4 regions of the Faecalibacterium sp. AM43-5AT genome follow, and region 3 is predicted to be linked to each of the others. Evidence: predicted binding sites of a transcription regulator. Region 3 holds the regulator's gene; each other region holds the start of a gene.
The links. The regulator HrcA, encoded in region 3, represses chaperone genes, less so after heat shock. The targets are predictions, from matches to a motif close to TGTTAGCACTCNNNNNNNNNGAGTGCTAACA.
Positions count from the first base shown of each region.

Region 1: the regulator HrcA is predicted to act here: its motif matches at 2,084-2,114, upstream of DW937_RS12635 (Hsp20/alpha crystallin family protein).
Region 2: the regulator HrcA is predicted to act here: its motif matches at 1,744-1,774, upstream of DW937_RS12790 (Hsp20/alpha crystallin family protein).
Region 4: the regulator HrcA is predicted to act here: its motif matches at 2,147-2,177, upstream of DW937_RS00415 (NAD-dependent protein deacetylase).

Region 1 is NZ_QVGZ01000013.1:17,323-21,043, forward strand. It holds gene DW937_RS12620 (DUF5131 family protein) at 1-492, opposite strand, end outside; gene DW937_RS15225 (macro domain-containing protein) at 607-1,806, shown strand; partial or broken gene DW937_RS12630 (ADP-ribosylglycohydrolase family protein) at 1,821-1,970, shown strand; gene DW937_RS12635 (Hsp20/alpha crystallin family protein) at 2,248-2,712, shown strand; gene DW937_RS12640 (YitT family protein) at 2,963-3,721, shown strand, end outside.
Region 2 is NZ_QVGZ01000013.1:43,222-46,942, forward strand. It holds gene DW937_RS12780 (threonine/serine exporter family protein) at 255-716, opposite strand; gene DW937_RS12785 (threonine/serine exporter family protein) at 713-1,483, opposite strand; gene DW937_RS12790 (Hsp20/alpha crystallin family protein) at 1,909-2,379, shown strand; gene DW937_RS12795 (oxaloacetate decarboxylase) at 2,490-2,618, opposite strand; gene DW937_RS12800 (sodium ion-translocating decarboxylase subunit beta) at 2,632-3,721, opposite strand, start outside.
Region 3 is NZ_QVGZ01000003.1:149,975-153,695, reverse strand. It holds gene DW937_RS05935 (nucleotide exchange factor GrpE) at 76-705, opposite strand; gene hrcA (heat-inducible transcriptional repressor HrcA) at 702-1,775, opposite strand; gene DW937_RS05925 (stage V sporulation T C-terminal domain-containing protein) at 1,963-2,505, opposite strand; gene DW937_RS05920 (aminoacetone oxidase family FAD-binding enzyme) at 2,733-3,721, shown strand, end outside.
Region 4 is NZ_QVGZ01000001.1:78,059-81,779, forward strand. It holds gene DW937_RS00390 (phosphoribosyltransferase family protein) at 1-278, shown strand, start outside; tRNA gene DW937_RS00395 (tRNA-Pro) at 374-451, shown strand; gene DW937_RS00400 (hypothetical protein) at 478-1,071, opposite strand; gene DW937_RS00405 (cation transporter) at 1,068-1,460, opposite strand; gene DW937_RS00410 (Rrf2 family transcriptional regulator) at 1,608-2,051, opposite strand; gene DW937_RS00415 (NAD-dependent protein deacetylase) at 2,178-3,158, shown strand; gene DW937_RS00420 (NAD-dependent protein deacetylase, SIR2 family) at 3,155-3,721, shown strand, end outside.

The sequences.
Region 1 (3,721 bases), on a different contig from region 3:
GATGCTTACTGGCCCGATGAAGGGTGCGCACATGATGCCCTTGTGCTTGAAGGGCAGGTCAAACAGAATGGGAATGCGCTCATCGGCGCGGCGCTGATTTTCACAGGTGACGTTGAAAAAGATGTTGTCCCAACCGCTGCCCCAGTCCGGCGGCAGGCACTCCCGTACCCGCTGCGGCCGTTTGGTGAGCAGAAAAAACACCACATCGCTGCGTTGGCGCATGATGTCCCACGCCTCAACCCGCCACGGGTCGGCTTCTTCCAAGAAGAAATCCGAGGTCATGCAGACCCGGATCTGCTCACCACTCTGGATTTTGTAGTGTCCGGTGCGGTCTTTCTGGAGCGGATAGGAAAAGCCGCTTTTCGTTTTGTAGATCTCGGCTCCGTTCTGGTCCCGCATCCGGTCGAGAAAATACATGTAGCAGTTCTGGCAGCCCTCGCTGCACTTGACGCAGCCGTGCCATGGATTCCAGATGTCGTGCAGGAAGCTCACCTTCTTTCGATACCTATTATTATAATAGCTGCGCGGACAGGAAACAAGAGCACCCCTTGCACCGCCCCGCCGGATGTGATAGGATGAAGAAAACCATGTGAGGGAGGAACCACCATGCCGTTTCTGATGATCCGCAATGACATCACCAAAGTGGCGGCGGATGCCATTGTCAACCCGGCCAACCGGAACCTTTTGCAGGGCAGCGGCACCAGCCGTGCCATTTATCAGGCGGCAGGGGAGCAGGAGCTGACCGCCGTCTGCGAAGCCATCGGCCGTTGCGATTTGGGCAGAGCCGTGTGTACTCCGGCATTCGGTCTGCCCGCAAAATATATTTTCCATGCAGTCTGCCCAGCGTGGCACGGCGGCGGGTTCGGCGAAGCTGAACAATTAGCCGGTGCATACCACTCCGCATTGGAATTAGCCGCAGAGTACCACTGTGAGAGCGTGGCTTTTCCGCTGCTGTCCAGCGGAAACTATGGCTACCCCAAAGAACAGGCCTTCCGCATTGCGGTGGACACCATCACACAGTACGTCATGGAGCACGACCTGACCGTGTATCTGGTGCTCTACGATCGGGACTCGCTGGCCGTGAGCCGGAAGCTGTTCGCCTCGGTGGAGGAGTACATTGACGACCACTATGTAGCACAGAACGATGAAAGCTACGGATTTGACCGTCGGTGCAGGGAATTGTCAGAGCGGCGGAGGCTTCTGGAAGAAGATGCTGCCCTGCCGATGCTAGGTGCAGTTCCGGCACCCGCCGCGGCACCCAGGACAGCCCGCAGTCTGGAAAGCCTGATGGATAATCTCGGTGAAAGCTTCACCACCCGGCTGCTGCGGCTCATTGACGAGCGGGGGCTGAAGGACTCCACCGTGTACTACGTCCGGGGCTGCACGGCGCTGCTGGATGCCATTGGTTGTGGCATGGAAAAGATGGTGAATATCCAGCGCCATCTGCCGGAGGACGAGCGTGCCGAAAAGGTCATCTTTGTCATCACCACGGACGGCTTGGAAAACGCCAGCAAACGGTTTAGCTATGAGAAGATCCGCCGGATGATCGAGCGGGAAAAAGAGCAGTACGGCTGGGAGTTCCTGTTCCTCGGTGCCAACATGGACGCCGTGAAGGAAGCTGCCCGCTTCGGCATCTCGTCCGACCGGGCTGTGCGGTTCGAGAATGACGCACAGGGCGTGGCGGTCAACTACCACGTTGTCAGCGAGACGGTTTCCCGGATGCGGGAGGCACCCTGCTGCGCGGCCATCGGCGCAGAGTGGAAAGAACAAATCGAAGCTGATTTCCAGAAGCGGCATCATAGGTAAGGGAGAAAACAGCCATGTTAGGAGCAATTTTGGGTGACATCGTGGGCAGTCCCTATGAATTTGACCACAACAATTACAAGCACAAGGATTTTCCGCTGCTGAGCGAGAAATCGCACTTCACCGATGATACCGTCATGACCGCTGCGGTGGCACGGGGATTGATTGCAGGTATGAACTGTTGTGCTTCATGATTGCCAAGATGATATAAAATGCGATGATGTGACTGAATTTTGAAAAGATTGCATAGGATTTTATAAAAGTATTATTCTTTCATGAACTTTAGCACTCTTCTATTGACACTGCTAATGAACGGTGCTATAACAGTGGCGTGCTCAGGAGGAAGGGCAAAAGGAGAACCGCAAGGCTCCCCGGAAAGCCTTTCCGAGTGGACGCTTCAGATTTTTTGCCCCGACCCGAACGCCGGGATTGGAGGAATGATTTATGCTTATGTCGACTGTTTTCCATGAAAACCTGTTCGATGATTTCTTCGATCCGTTTTGGAATGACGCTGCACTGGAATGTGCTATGAACCGTGAGGCTCGTGGCGCCTTTGGTAAGCGTGGTGCAAACATGATGAAGACCGATGTCAAACAGACGGACAACGGCTACGAAGTAGCGGTTGACCTGCCGGGCTGCAAGAAGGAAGACGTCCAGATGGATCTGAACGACGGCTACCTGACCATTCAGGCAGTGCGCAGCCACAGCAGCGACGAAAAGGATAAGAAGGGCCGCTATCTGCGGCGCGAATCCTTCTCCGGCACCTGCGCGCGCAGTTTCTACGTGGGCGATGTGAAGAAGGAAGACATCCACGCAAAGTTCGAGGATGGTGTCCTGCACATCGAGCTGCCTGCTCCTCAGCAGACGAAGGCTTTGCCTGAGAACCCGAACCTGATCGAGATCGAGTAAAACGCCGGTCGTGTGCGCCAAGGCACAACGCACATAAAGTGGCCCCGGAGAGCTGTAACAAGCCCTCCGGGGCCATTTTTGTTTCGCTATCTTTTCCGCAAGGGAAAAACATGGTATACTGAGAACAGCAACTTCAGAATTTATGGAGGTACTTCACTATGGAATACAAACGCTTTGGCGGTAAGCTCCTTGTCCGCATCGACAAAGATGAGGAGATCAGTGAAACAAATTTGACTTTAGGGGGACAAAGATGAGTGATGTAAAAGGAAAGACCGGCGCAGTCCTGAGGGAGACGGCAGTCCTGACCGGGGCGGTGGCGATCATTGCGGCGGGCGTTTTCTTTTTTCTGGTGCCGAGCCATACATCCGTCAGCAGCATTTCCGGCCTTGGCATCGTGCTGTCCAATTTTGTGCCGCTGCCCTTGTCGGTCATTACGATGATCCTGAACGTCGTGCTTCTCATCATCGGGTTCTTTACCTGCGGCAGAGAATTTGGCGCAAAGACCGTATACACCAGTGTGCTGCTGCCGGTGTTTCTGGGGCTGTTTGAAAAGCTGTTCCCGGAGTTCGGCTCGATGACCGGCAGTCAGGAGCTGGACGTGCTGTGCTATATTCTGGTGGTCAGCATCGGGCTGAGTATTTTGTTCAACCGCAATGCATCCTCCGGCGGGCTGGATATCGTGGCAAAGATCATGAACAAGTACCTGCACATGGAATTGGGAAAAGCCATGTCTCTGTCGGGAATGTGTGTGGCGCTTTCCGCGGCCCTGGTTTACGATAAAAAGACCGTGGTGCTGAGTATCCTCGGTACTTACTTCAACGGCATCGTGCTGGACCATTTCATCTTTGATAACAGCATCAAACGCCGAGTCTGCATCATCACCGAAAAAGAGGAGGCGCTGCGTCAGTTCATCCTCCATGACCTGCACAGCGGTGCGACCATGTACGAGGCCATCGGTGCATACAATCTGGAAAAGCACAACGAGATCATTACCATCGTGGACAAGAGC
Region 2 (3,721 bases), on a different contig from region 3:
GATTCCATGGATTTAAAAAAGTATGATTCTTTTGCGGACTTTGGCACTCTGCTATGGACGCTGCTGATAAACGGCGCGGTATAGAACAGTGGCATGCTCGGGAGAAGGCAAAAAAGGAGAGCTGAAAGGCTCCCCGGAAAGCCCTTCAGAATGAGCGTTAAAAGCGATTTTATCAAAATGTTATAACAATATTGCCCCTGTCAGCTGTGTGGGATGAAACCAAAGCTGACAGGGGCATTCTTCAATGTGGAAGATCACTGCTTTCCCGAAGAACGGATTGCAAGTGCGTGCAGCTTCCGGCTCAAATCGGCCAGACACCATGCGATTGCCATACCGCCGGCAATTCCAAGAGCGGCCAGAAAGGTCTGCTCTCCGAAATGCCCTGCAGCAGACAAATCATTGGAGACGACTGCGTTCATGCAGTAATAGAGGGTGCTTCCGGGAATGAGGGGAATGGCAGCGGTGATGAAGAAAGGCGTAGAGGGTGCATTGCAGCATCGGGCAAGAATTTCGGCATACAGAGCGGTACAGAAACCGGCCAACAGATTGGCAAGAAAGACGCTGCGCAGGGTGTTGGCGGCAAGAAGATAAGCCAGCCATGCCAGAAGTCCGCCTACACCGGCGGCGGGTAAGTAGCGCCGGTTCAGATTGAAGATCAGTCCAAAACCGACCGAACCAAGGGCAGCACTGAGCAACTGCGAAAAAACCTGTATCATGCGGAAATTCCTCCCATCAACCAGATGGCGGCCATTATGCCGAGTGCAAGGGTGGCGGCCATCAGAATGGCTTCCACCAGTCGAAGAGAGCCGGAAATAATGTCCCCAAGTAGGATGTCCCGGATGGAATTTGTCAGCATGATGCCGGGAATCAGCAGCATGATGATGCCAATCAGAACTTTATCGGCATGAAACTGCATCCCAAAGCGGCAGAGCAGCAGAGTGGAGACACCGCTGAGAAAGGATGCTATAAACTGAAATTCTACGCCATTCATACAAAAAGGCGAGAGATAGCGCTCCATCCAGCAAATCAGAACGGCAATGCCGCCGGCCAGCAGGCCGTCCCAGAGATTTCCACCAAAGAAGATGGCAAAACTGGAAGCAGCCAACACACTGCCGGCAAGATGCAGTCTTGGGTCCGGATGCTGTGCCAGAATGGCATTCAGCTGGCGCTGAAACTCTTCTATGGAAGGAGGCGCTGTGCAGATACGGCGGCTGAGCGCATTGAGCTTTTCCAAGGTCAGCAGGTCATTGCTGGCAGCGTGACGCAGGCGGCGGGTCTCGGTCTGCGGCGGCAGCGAGGGCATGGTAAGCGTGACCACGATGCTGGATGTGATCACGAATACATTCACATCTTCTGCCCCATAGGCGATTGCGATCCGGTTCAAAGTGTCCTCAACGCGGAATACTTCTGCGCCGCTGTTTTGTAAAGCTTCGCCCATTCGGACCAGAATGTGGAGAAAATGACTGATCTCGGTCTCTTCCACAATATCACTCTCTTTTCATCTCGGTTTCCACATTATTATAGCGGGTGGACCGGCAGAACGCAAGACGCTGCAAGGACAGAGAGACTTTTTGACAACTGCATGGTTTACGCGGGCAATGGATCGCCTGGTTCTGAAGAAACGGCTTGCATCCGTTCTGTCACAGCGAAAGACTACGATCAGAGAAGAAAAAATTGAATCCAGTGCAAACGATTTTGCCGAGAATTGCATGAAATATTATAAAAGTATTATTCTTTTATGAATTTTAGCACTCTACTATTGACACTGCTAATAAACGGTGCTATAACAGTGGCGTGCTCAGGAGAAAGGGGCATGAGGGAACCGCAAGGCTCCCGGGAAGACTCCGCTCCTGATGCACGATCTTGATTTTATGCCCGACCCGAACGCCGGGATTGGAGGGTTGTTTTATGTTTATGCCTGCTGTTTTCCATGAAAATCTGTTCGATGATTTCTTTGATCCGTTCTGGAACGACGGTGCGCTGGAGCGTGCAATGAATCGTGAAGAGCGTGAAGCCTTCGGCAAGCGCGGCGCAAACATGATGAAAACCGATGTGAAGCAGACCGCCGATGGCAACTATGATGTGGCTGTTGACCTGCCCGGCTGCAAGAAGGAAGACGTTCAGATGGAACTGAGCGACGGCTACCTGACCATTCAGGCCGTCCGCAGCCACTCCAATGATGAGAAGGACAACGATGGCCGTTATCTGCGCCGTGAGACCTTCTCCGGTACCTGTGCCCGCAGCTTCTATGTGGGTGATGCCGTGAAGAAGGAGGACATCCACGCAAAGTTCGAGGATGGCATCCTGCACATCGTGCTGCCCGCACCGCAGCAGCAGAAGGCTCTGCCTGCGAATCCCAATCTCATTGAAATCGAATAACGTTTGTGCACCGGTGTGAGGAACACCGGCGCATAAAACCAACCCCCGGAGAACCGTAAAAAGCTCTTCGGGGGTTTTTGTATTCTGATATCTCTACTTGATGGGATGAATTATTTCCGACTTGTCAGCCGGTTGAGCAGCATCACAGCCAGAACAATGACACCAATGACGAGAAGAATGCCGACCATGCCGATGAGCATCATGGGCATGGTGGTCATCCACGAAGAAAGATGAAGCATAAGTGTACCTCCGTTAAGCCATCAGGGTCAGAATCAGGCCGCCTGCAATGACGGATGCGATCTGCCCCGAAACGTTGACGCTGATGGAGTACATCAGCAGGAAATTCTGGTTATCTTCTTCCAATCCCATCTTGTTGACCACACGGCCGCTCATGGGGAAGGCCGAGATGCCGGCTGCACCGATCATCGGGTTCAGTTTTTTGCCTTCGGGCAGGAACAGGTTCAGCAGCTTTGCAAACAGCACGCCGCCTGCGGTATCAAAAACGAAGGCTACCAGACCCAGTGCAAGGATGAGCAGGGTATCGGGCCGGACAAATTTGTCAGCGGTCATCTGTCCGGCCACGGTCAGGCCCAGCACGATGGTGATGAGGTTTGCCAGCACATTCTGCGCGGTTTCGCTGAGGGCGTTCAGTACGCCGCACTCCCGCAGCAGGTTGCCGAACATCAGAAAACCAACTAGAGCTACGCTGGCAGGAGCTACCATACCGGCAATGATGGTTACCACAATGGGGAACAGGATCTTCGTCAGCTGGCTGACATTGCCCTTTTCATAGGGCATCCGGATGCGGCGGTCCTTCTGGGTGGTCAGCAGTTTAATGACCGGCGGCTGCACGATGGGCACCAGAGCCATGTAACTGTACGCTGCCACCATGATGGCACCAAGGTACTGGGAGTTGAGGGTGTTAGCTACAAAAATGGCGGTGGGACCGTCCGCTGCACCAATGACAGCGATGGAAGCAGCATCCTTCAGATCAAAGAAGAAGCCTGCCAGAAACAGGGTGAAGAAAATACCAAACTGCGCTGCGGCACCAAAGAGCATGAGCCACGGCTTTTCCAGCAGGGGGCCAAAGTCGATCATAGCACCAATGCCGATGAAAAGCAGCAGGGGAAACAGCTCGTTGGACATGCCTGCTTCAAACAGGGAGGAAATGGGGCCTACGGTATCGCCCTGCGTGATGGCACCGGACAGCGGCAGATTGACCAGAATGGCTCCGAAGCCCATGGGCAGCAGCAGGCTCGGCTCCATCTTTTTGGCGATGGCAAGGTAGATGAGCAATGCACCAATGCCCCACATCACCACCATCTGCCAGGTCAGGTTTCCA
Region 3 (3,721 bases):
ATCTTATTGTTTATGTGATGCTCAAATGTTTGTAAGCGGATGTTATATTCAAAACCCTTTCGGGTTTCTGCTTTGTTATTCGGCCACTACAACGGTCGCATGGCGGACGATCTTATCGCCCAGCTTGTAGCCCTTCTGGTAGACCGTGATGACGGTGCCGCTCTCCTGTCCATCCGGGGCGGGGATCTGCTGCACTGCGTTCATGAAGTTGGGGTCAAAGGGCTTGCCCAGCGCTTCGATCTCCTCCACATGGAGGGCATCCAGCGCCTTGGCGGCCTTGTCCAGCGTCATGGTCACGCCCTTTTTGTAGTTCTCGTCGGTGGTGGGGGCATTTGCTGCCATCTCCAGCGTGTCCAGAATGGGAATGATCTGGTTCACCGCAAAGGAAATGCCATCGTTGAACTTCTGGTCGGCTTCGCGGGTGGAGCGCTTGCGGTAGTTCTCGTACTCCGCTGCCATGCGCAGCAGCTGGTCTTTGGCCTGTGCAGCGTTGGCTTCGGCAGCATCCAGCTTTGCCTTTACGGCTTCCAGCTCACGGGCCTTCTTGTTGAACCAGCCGCCATCCTTCTTCTTGTCATCCTTCGGGTCGGCAGCTTCAGCAGCAGGTTCCTGTTCGGGTGCTGCCTGCTGGGCCTTTTCCTCGGGAGCCGTTTCGGGCTGCTCCGCTTCCTGAGCCGGAGCCGTCTTTTTTGCTTCTTCGCTCATTCCAGATCCTCCTTATAGATCACAGTCCGCCGCGGTACGGCAGCCTGCGGGGTGTCTTTTCGTTTGCCGCTCATGCCCTCGCCCAGCTGATCTGCAAAGTAATGCAGCAGCGGCATCAGTTTCTGGAAGGGCATCCGGGTGGGGCCGATCAATGCAATGGAACCCCACAGGCCTCCGCCCACCAGATACCGGTCGCTCACGATGCACAGGCCCGGGATCTGCGGTTCCAGATCCTCGCCCAGCAGCACGCTCTCACTGCGTTCCGCCGGAGGTGCGATCAGGCCAGCGGCCTGCTCCTCGTCATTCAGCAGTGTGAGGATGTCGCCCACCTTGCCGTCCAGCTGGGGCCAGTCCAGCAGATACTGCTCGCCGCCCAGAAATACATGGGGCTTGACGGAATCCTGCAGGATGGCAGCCGCTGCACTGATAACGGGCACCAGCTCCGGGTCGATCTGGCTGCACAGCTCTGCCAGCAGCCGGGTGGAAAGATCCACCGGCGCTACAAAGGTAAGGTTGCGGTTGAGCAGTGCGGCAAGTGCTGCCGCATTCTCGCGGGAAAGACCGGTGCGCACCCGTGCCACACGGGTACGAACGTAACCGGCCGTGGTAACGGCCAGCACAGCCGCTGCGCTGCGGCCCACCTGAACCACTTCATAGTGGGCGATGCACAGGTCTTCGGCACATGGGGTGCTGATGGCGGCGGTGCAGCCGCTGATGGCGGCCAGCGCCTTGGCGGCACCTGCGGCCAGCTTTTCCGGCTCATGGTCGAGGCTTGCGAACACCGCATCCACACGGGCGCGGCTCACACGATCCAGCGGCTGATCGTCGGTCAGCAGATTATCAAGGTAGTAACGGTAGCCCTTGGCACTGGGCACACGGCCCGCGCTGGTGTGGGGCTGCTCCAGCAGGCCCAGCTTTGTCAGCGCCGCCATCTCATTGCGAAGCGTTGCGCTGGAAACTGCCATGTCAAAGTAGTTTGCCAGCACGCTGCTGCCAACGGGCTCGCCTTCGAGACCATACAGCGCCACGATCGCCTGCAAGACTCGCTGCTTGCGTGCATCCATCGTCATAGCGCCTGCCTCCTTTTTGCGTTCGCTTTGTTTGTTTAGCACTCCTTGTTCCTGAGTGCTAAGACCATTATAGCCAATTTTCCGGTGCTGTCAAGCCCCTTGGAAAAATGTTTTAAAAGATTCATAATTCTGTCATAAACGAAGAAAGCGCCCTCCTTATTATAAGGAAAGCGCTCTGGCATGTTCTTTACTCTTCCATCTGCCTTGCCAGAAATGCCGCTGCCACATTCACGGCCTTGAGCTGGGCGGCATCCGGCGTGGCCGTGCGGTCTTCGGTCAGCAGGGCCACCACGCCGGTCACATCGCCCGCCGCAATGATGGGTGCGGCGCACAGTACTGCTCGGGGCGAGCCCTCGCAGGGCAGGATGCACTTTTCGGCAATGCCCTCGCTCTGGTACAGCCTGCGGCCGTCTATCAGCTTTTCCAGCGGCTGGCTGATGCTGCGGTCGGCCAGTTCCCGTCGGCCGGAGCCGCTCACCGTCAGGATGCGGTCGCGGTCGGCCACCAGTGCGGTCAGCGCAAAGCTTTTGCTGAGCACCTCGGTATACTGGGCCGCTACTGCGTTCATCTCGCCAATGGGCGAATACTTTTTAAAGATCACCTCGCCGTCGCCTGTGGTGAAGATCTCCAGCGGGTCGCCGCGGCGGATGCGCTGGGTGCGGCGGATCTCCTTGGGGATCACCACCCGGCCCAGCTCGTCGATGCGGCGCACGATTCCTGTTGCTTTCATGTTTTTGCTCCTCCGTTTCCTTAAAAATGCCTGCAGCACTAGTATCTGTCAGGCCGGGCCATTTATACCTGCTGCCCCCGCGCAAAAAGACCTGCACGGAAAGCTGTCTCTTCGTTGCGTTTCCGGCAGGGTTCTGCTACAATGATACAAAAAGCCGTTTTCATAAGCACAGCACCCCGCTTATGAAGACAGATCCTAAAATTCTGCTGAGAAAGGCAGGTGTCCGGATGCCGAACATCCTCATTCTGGGCGGCGGTGCCGCCGGTCTTGCAGCCGCGCTGGCGGCGGCACAAAGTGCCCCCGCTGCACAGGTCATTGTGCTGGAGCGCAACCCGAAGCCGGGCAAAAAGCTGCTTGCCACCGGCAATGGCCGCTGCAATCTGGATAACACCGGCATTGCACCGGAGCTGTATTTCACTGCCGACCCGGCAGCACTTCGTCCGCTGCTGGATGCCGTAAATACCGCCGACCCGCTGCGCTGGTTCCGTGCGCTGGGGCTTTACACCCGCACCGACGAGGCGGGCCGGGTGTATCCGTACTCCAATCAGGCGGCGGACGTGCTGGCCCTGCTGGAGCACCACCTTGCGCAGCACCATGTGCAGCTGCGCACCGGCTGCACCGTGCGCACCCTGAGCCAGAGCCGCAGCGGCTACGCCGTGCAGTTCGATACGGCAGAGGGCTCTGCCGAAACGCTGCGCGCCGATGCCGTCATCTGCGCCATGGGCGGCGAGGCAGGGCCGCAGTTCGGCACCGACGGCTTTGGCACCCGGTTTGCCGCCCAGTGCGGCGGCAGGGTGGAGCCGCTGTACCCCTGCCTGACCGCCCTGCAGTGCGCAAAGCCCCGCAAAGCGCTGGCTGGCATCCGTGCCAAGGCAGCAGCATCCCTGCTGGACGGTGCCCGTGTGCTTGCCTGCGAGAACGGCGAGGTACAGTTCACCGATTACGGCCTTTCCGGCATCTGCATCATGCAGCTGTCCGGCCTGCTGGCCCCGGGCCGCGGCCCCAAGGCTCCTGCTGTGGAGCTGGACCTCTTCCCGGCAGTGGACGAAACCGCACTTGCCAGCCTGTTTGCGGCCCACGCCGCCCAGACGGCAGGGGGCAGCGCCGTTGACTTCTGGCTGGGCCTGCTGAACCAGAAGCTGGGCCGTACTGTGTGGTCTGCCGCCGGGCTGCAGGACAGCGACGCGCCTGCCGTGCTCACCGCCGGACAGTGGCA
Region 4 (3,721 bases), on a different contig from region 3:
GCACTCGTGCAAAGCGGCATCAGGCGGGCCTGCCCTTTGAGCAGCGCCTTGCCAATGTGGCGGGTGCCTTCCGGGTGACGGACACGGAACTTGTGGAGGGCAGAAAGGTGCTTTTGGTAGACGATGTGATCACCACCGGTGCCACGGCAGCAGCCTGCACACAGGCGCTGCTGGCAGCCGGTGCCGAAAGTGTGTTTGCAATTGCACTTGCCACTGTTGAATTTGAAACGTTTCCCGCAGGGAATCAGCCGCTGCAGGAAAACGAGCCGGAGTTTTGAAAATTTATTTGCAAAAAACTGGCAGAAAAAGCTTGACAAAACACCCTGAATCAAGTATACTAATTGAGCTGTGAGCGATAACCGCTTGCAGATATCCGGGTGTAGCGCAGTTTTGGTAGCGCGCTTGAATGGGGTTCAAGAGGCCGTGAGTTCGATTCTCGCCACTCGGACCAGACGCTTCTCAGTCGAACTTGATTTATCAAAGTTCAACTGGGGAGCGTTTTTTTTTGCTTTCGGTTTCTTCGGAAATGTTAAAATAAATAAGCAGTTCGGAATCACTAACTTCTATATTTGTTACGAAAGTGTTAATAAGGCGGCGTTTATAGGCATCGTCCTGCTCTGTGGGCTGGGCGTAGAACTGCTGCAACAGGAAAAGATACTGCTCCTTGGTGAAGAGCAGGGGCTTCTCAGCTTCCATCGTGGAGAGCTGATAGGTCAGCGTGTTTTTCTGCTGGGTCAGATCATCCAGACGGGCGACAAGCTGGGGGTTTGCACTGCCGGTTTCGATGGCATCCATGATGTTCTTGCTCCTGCGGCGCACATCCCGGAGTTCCTGTTCCAGCACATCGCGCTCAGCGTTGGGCTTCTCCATGTCGGCTTTCTGCACCTCGACCATCGTTTCGGCAAGGAGTTCCATCGTTTCCGGCTGCAACAGGTGGTCACAGATGGAGCGGATCACCTTGCCCTCTAAATCATCCTTCGGGATATTGCGCTTGCGGCACTGGGGGTTGGAGCAGGCGTAGTAGCGGTACACCTCACCGTTGCCGCCGCTGTGCCCGCTTACGCCCTTCATGGTGCAGCCGCACTTTGCGCAGAACAGTTTGCCGGAAAGCAGATAATCCGCTTTCGGTTCATGTAGAACAGCGGAATGGTGAATACGAAGGACCAAATGACCCGGCGCTTCATCGTTTCGTATTCCTTTTTCGCCGTGTCCACCGGGGAGACAGCCTGGGCAGCTGATTTTCCATTGACCTGCTGTATGGATGCGCCATAGCCCGCCTTTTCTACAGCGGCGATAATCTGCCCACTGTTTACATTTTTGTCGTCGTATGTCACCACCATACTGTTTTTTAACAGATTGACATTGCACTCTTGCACGCCGGTCAGGTTGGATACGCTTTTTTGTACCCTAGCCTGGCAGGCCGCACAAGTCATGCCTGTGACATTGTACTTTTCCTGCATTTTTTGAAACCTCCTTTGCCGGAAAATAGGACACCCATACGGGGTGTCGGTCTTTCTGGTTTCCAGTATAGTCCGGCAAGGAGGTTCTGTATTTCCCGTTCAGAAGAATTTTTGTCCCAAATGGAAGAGTTTCTGAAAATCAATCTGTCATAAACGCTGCAAGAGCATCCCTTCTAACTTCATGTGATATTGTTCCAGCACATCTTTCAGCGTGATCTCTTGCATTCTTTGTTCCGCTGTTTTTTGAATGTCCAAGTAAAAATCCCGCAGCACCAGTTGGATATTTACGCCCACGCCACAAGCGGGGTTGGTGTGGACGTCCTGATGGAGCAGGGGCTTGTCGCCCTCTACTGCCCGATAGGCATCCAGTAGAGTGATTTTCTCCGGCTCACGAGCCAGAGCAGGTCGGGGATGTCCCTTCACGCTGACCAGCAGTCCACCCTTCCGCAGGGCGGACATGAGCTGGCGCACATAGGCAGGATTCGTCTGAATGCTCTCTGCCAGCTTGTCACTGGTCAGGTCGCAGTCTGGGTACAGAGCGATAAAAGCCAGAATATGAACAGCATCGCTAAGGCGGGTGGGATATTTCATGGACTGATCTCCTTTTTTCTTTGATGTTATTTTTATTATAACAGCATATTGACAACAGCGCAAGAGGATGCTAAAATGATTTGAAGTAAGAATAAAAATAACACCCACTCGAAAGGAATGGTGACAATGAACTTCTATGATGATTTGGTCATGCAGACCCAGATGAATTATTCCAGGCACTATCCTATCTATGCTTCCGGCAGTACGCCTTATCAGCTGACTGACAAAAAGCCGCTGCCGTATAGCGAACAGATCCATCGTTTGGTACAGGAGGTAAAGGAAGCTGACTGTGTGGTAGTGGGCGGGGCCTCCGGCCTGTCCGCTGCCGGTGGCGGAGATTTTTACTATGAGGACAACGACTCCTACCGCAAATACTTCCACCCTTTTGCCGAGAAGTACCACTTCAAAGGTGCTTTTGCAGGGATGATGCACCCCTGGAAGACAAGGGAAGAGTATTGGGGGTATCTCGCCACATTCCTTCACACCACCCAGACCGCACCTGTGCGTCATCCCTATCTGGATCTAGACGCTTTGTTGAAAGGCAAGGACTTCTTCATCCTCACCACCAATCAGGATACCCAGTTTGTCAAGCTCTACCCGGAGGAGAAGGTGGCGGAGATCCAGGGAGATCACCGGTTCTTCCAGTGTGCCGCCTGCTGTACCGATGACACCTGGGATGCGGTAAAGCCAGTGGCTGATATGGTGGCCGCTATGGGGGATGGCACGAAGATTCCCACGGATCTCATTCCCCGGTGCCCTCACTGCGGCGGCGAGGCTTTCCCCTGGGTGCGAGGATATGGGAATTTCCTGCAAGGAAAGAAATATGAAGAACAGTACGAAAAAATTTCTCGCTACGTACTGGAACACAAAGACAGCAAAATTCTGTTCCTGGAGTTGGGCGTTGGTCGAATGACTCCCATGTTTATCCAAGAGCCTTTCTGGAACATGACCCTCAGCTTTCCCCATGCTCGATATATTGCTGTCAACGACAAATATGACTTCCTGCCCAAGCAGTTGGAGAATAAGGGCATGACCATTGTGGCCGACATTGCTCAAGTGCTGCGGGATGCACGGAACACCATGGAAAGCGGAGATAACGATCAATGAGGGTTGGAAACCAAGCAGCGCTTCAGGAACTTGCCGAGCGTATTGCTCAAGCAGATGCCGTTGTGATCGGAGGCGGCTCCGGCCTGTCAAGCGCAGCTGGATACGACCACTACCATTGGTCCCCGGCACTTTCGGAGGCATTGGCTCCCTTTCGTGAACAGTATGGCTTTACCTCTCCACTGGCTGGATTCTACCATTGCTTTTCTAGCTATGGGGAGCAGTGGGGATATTACAGCCAATATATGCGCTTCATGTGGGAAGCCCCTACGGGGCAGCCCTATCTGGATCTGCAAACGCTTGTTGCAGATAAACCGGTCTTTGTGCTGACCACTAATGTCGATCAGCAGTTTTTTCGGGTATTTCCCCAGGAACAAATTTGCGCCTTTCAGGGAGACTTTAGCTACTGCCAGTGCAGCCAGCCCTGTCGGGATGATATTTGGGAAAACCGCGAACTGGTAAAGGAACTGACCGGTCGCTTGGTGGGTGTGCGCCTGCCGGAGGAAGCTGTTCCTCGTTGCCCGGATTGCGGGCGGGTGCTGGTGCCTTGGGTACGAGATGATACC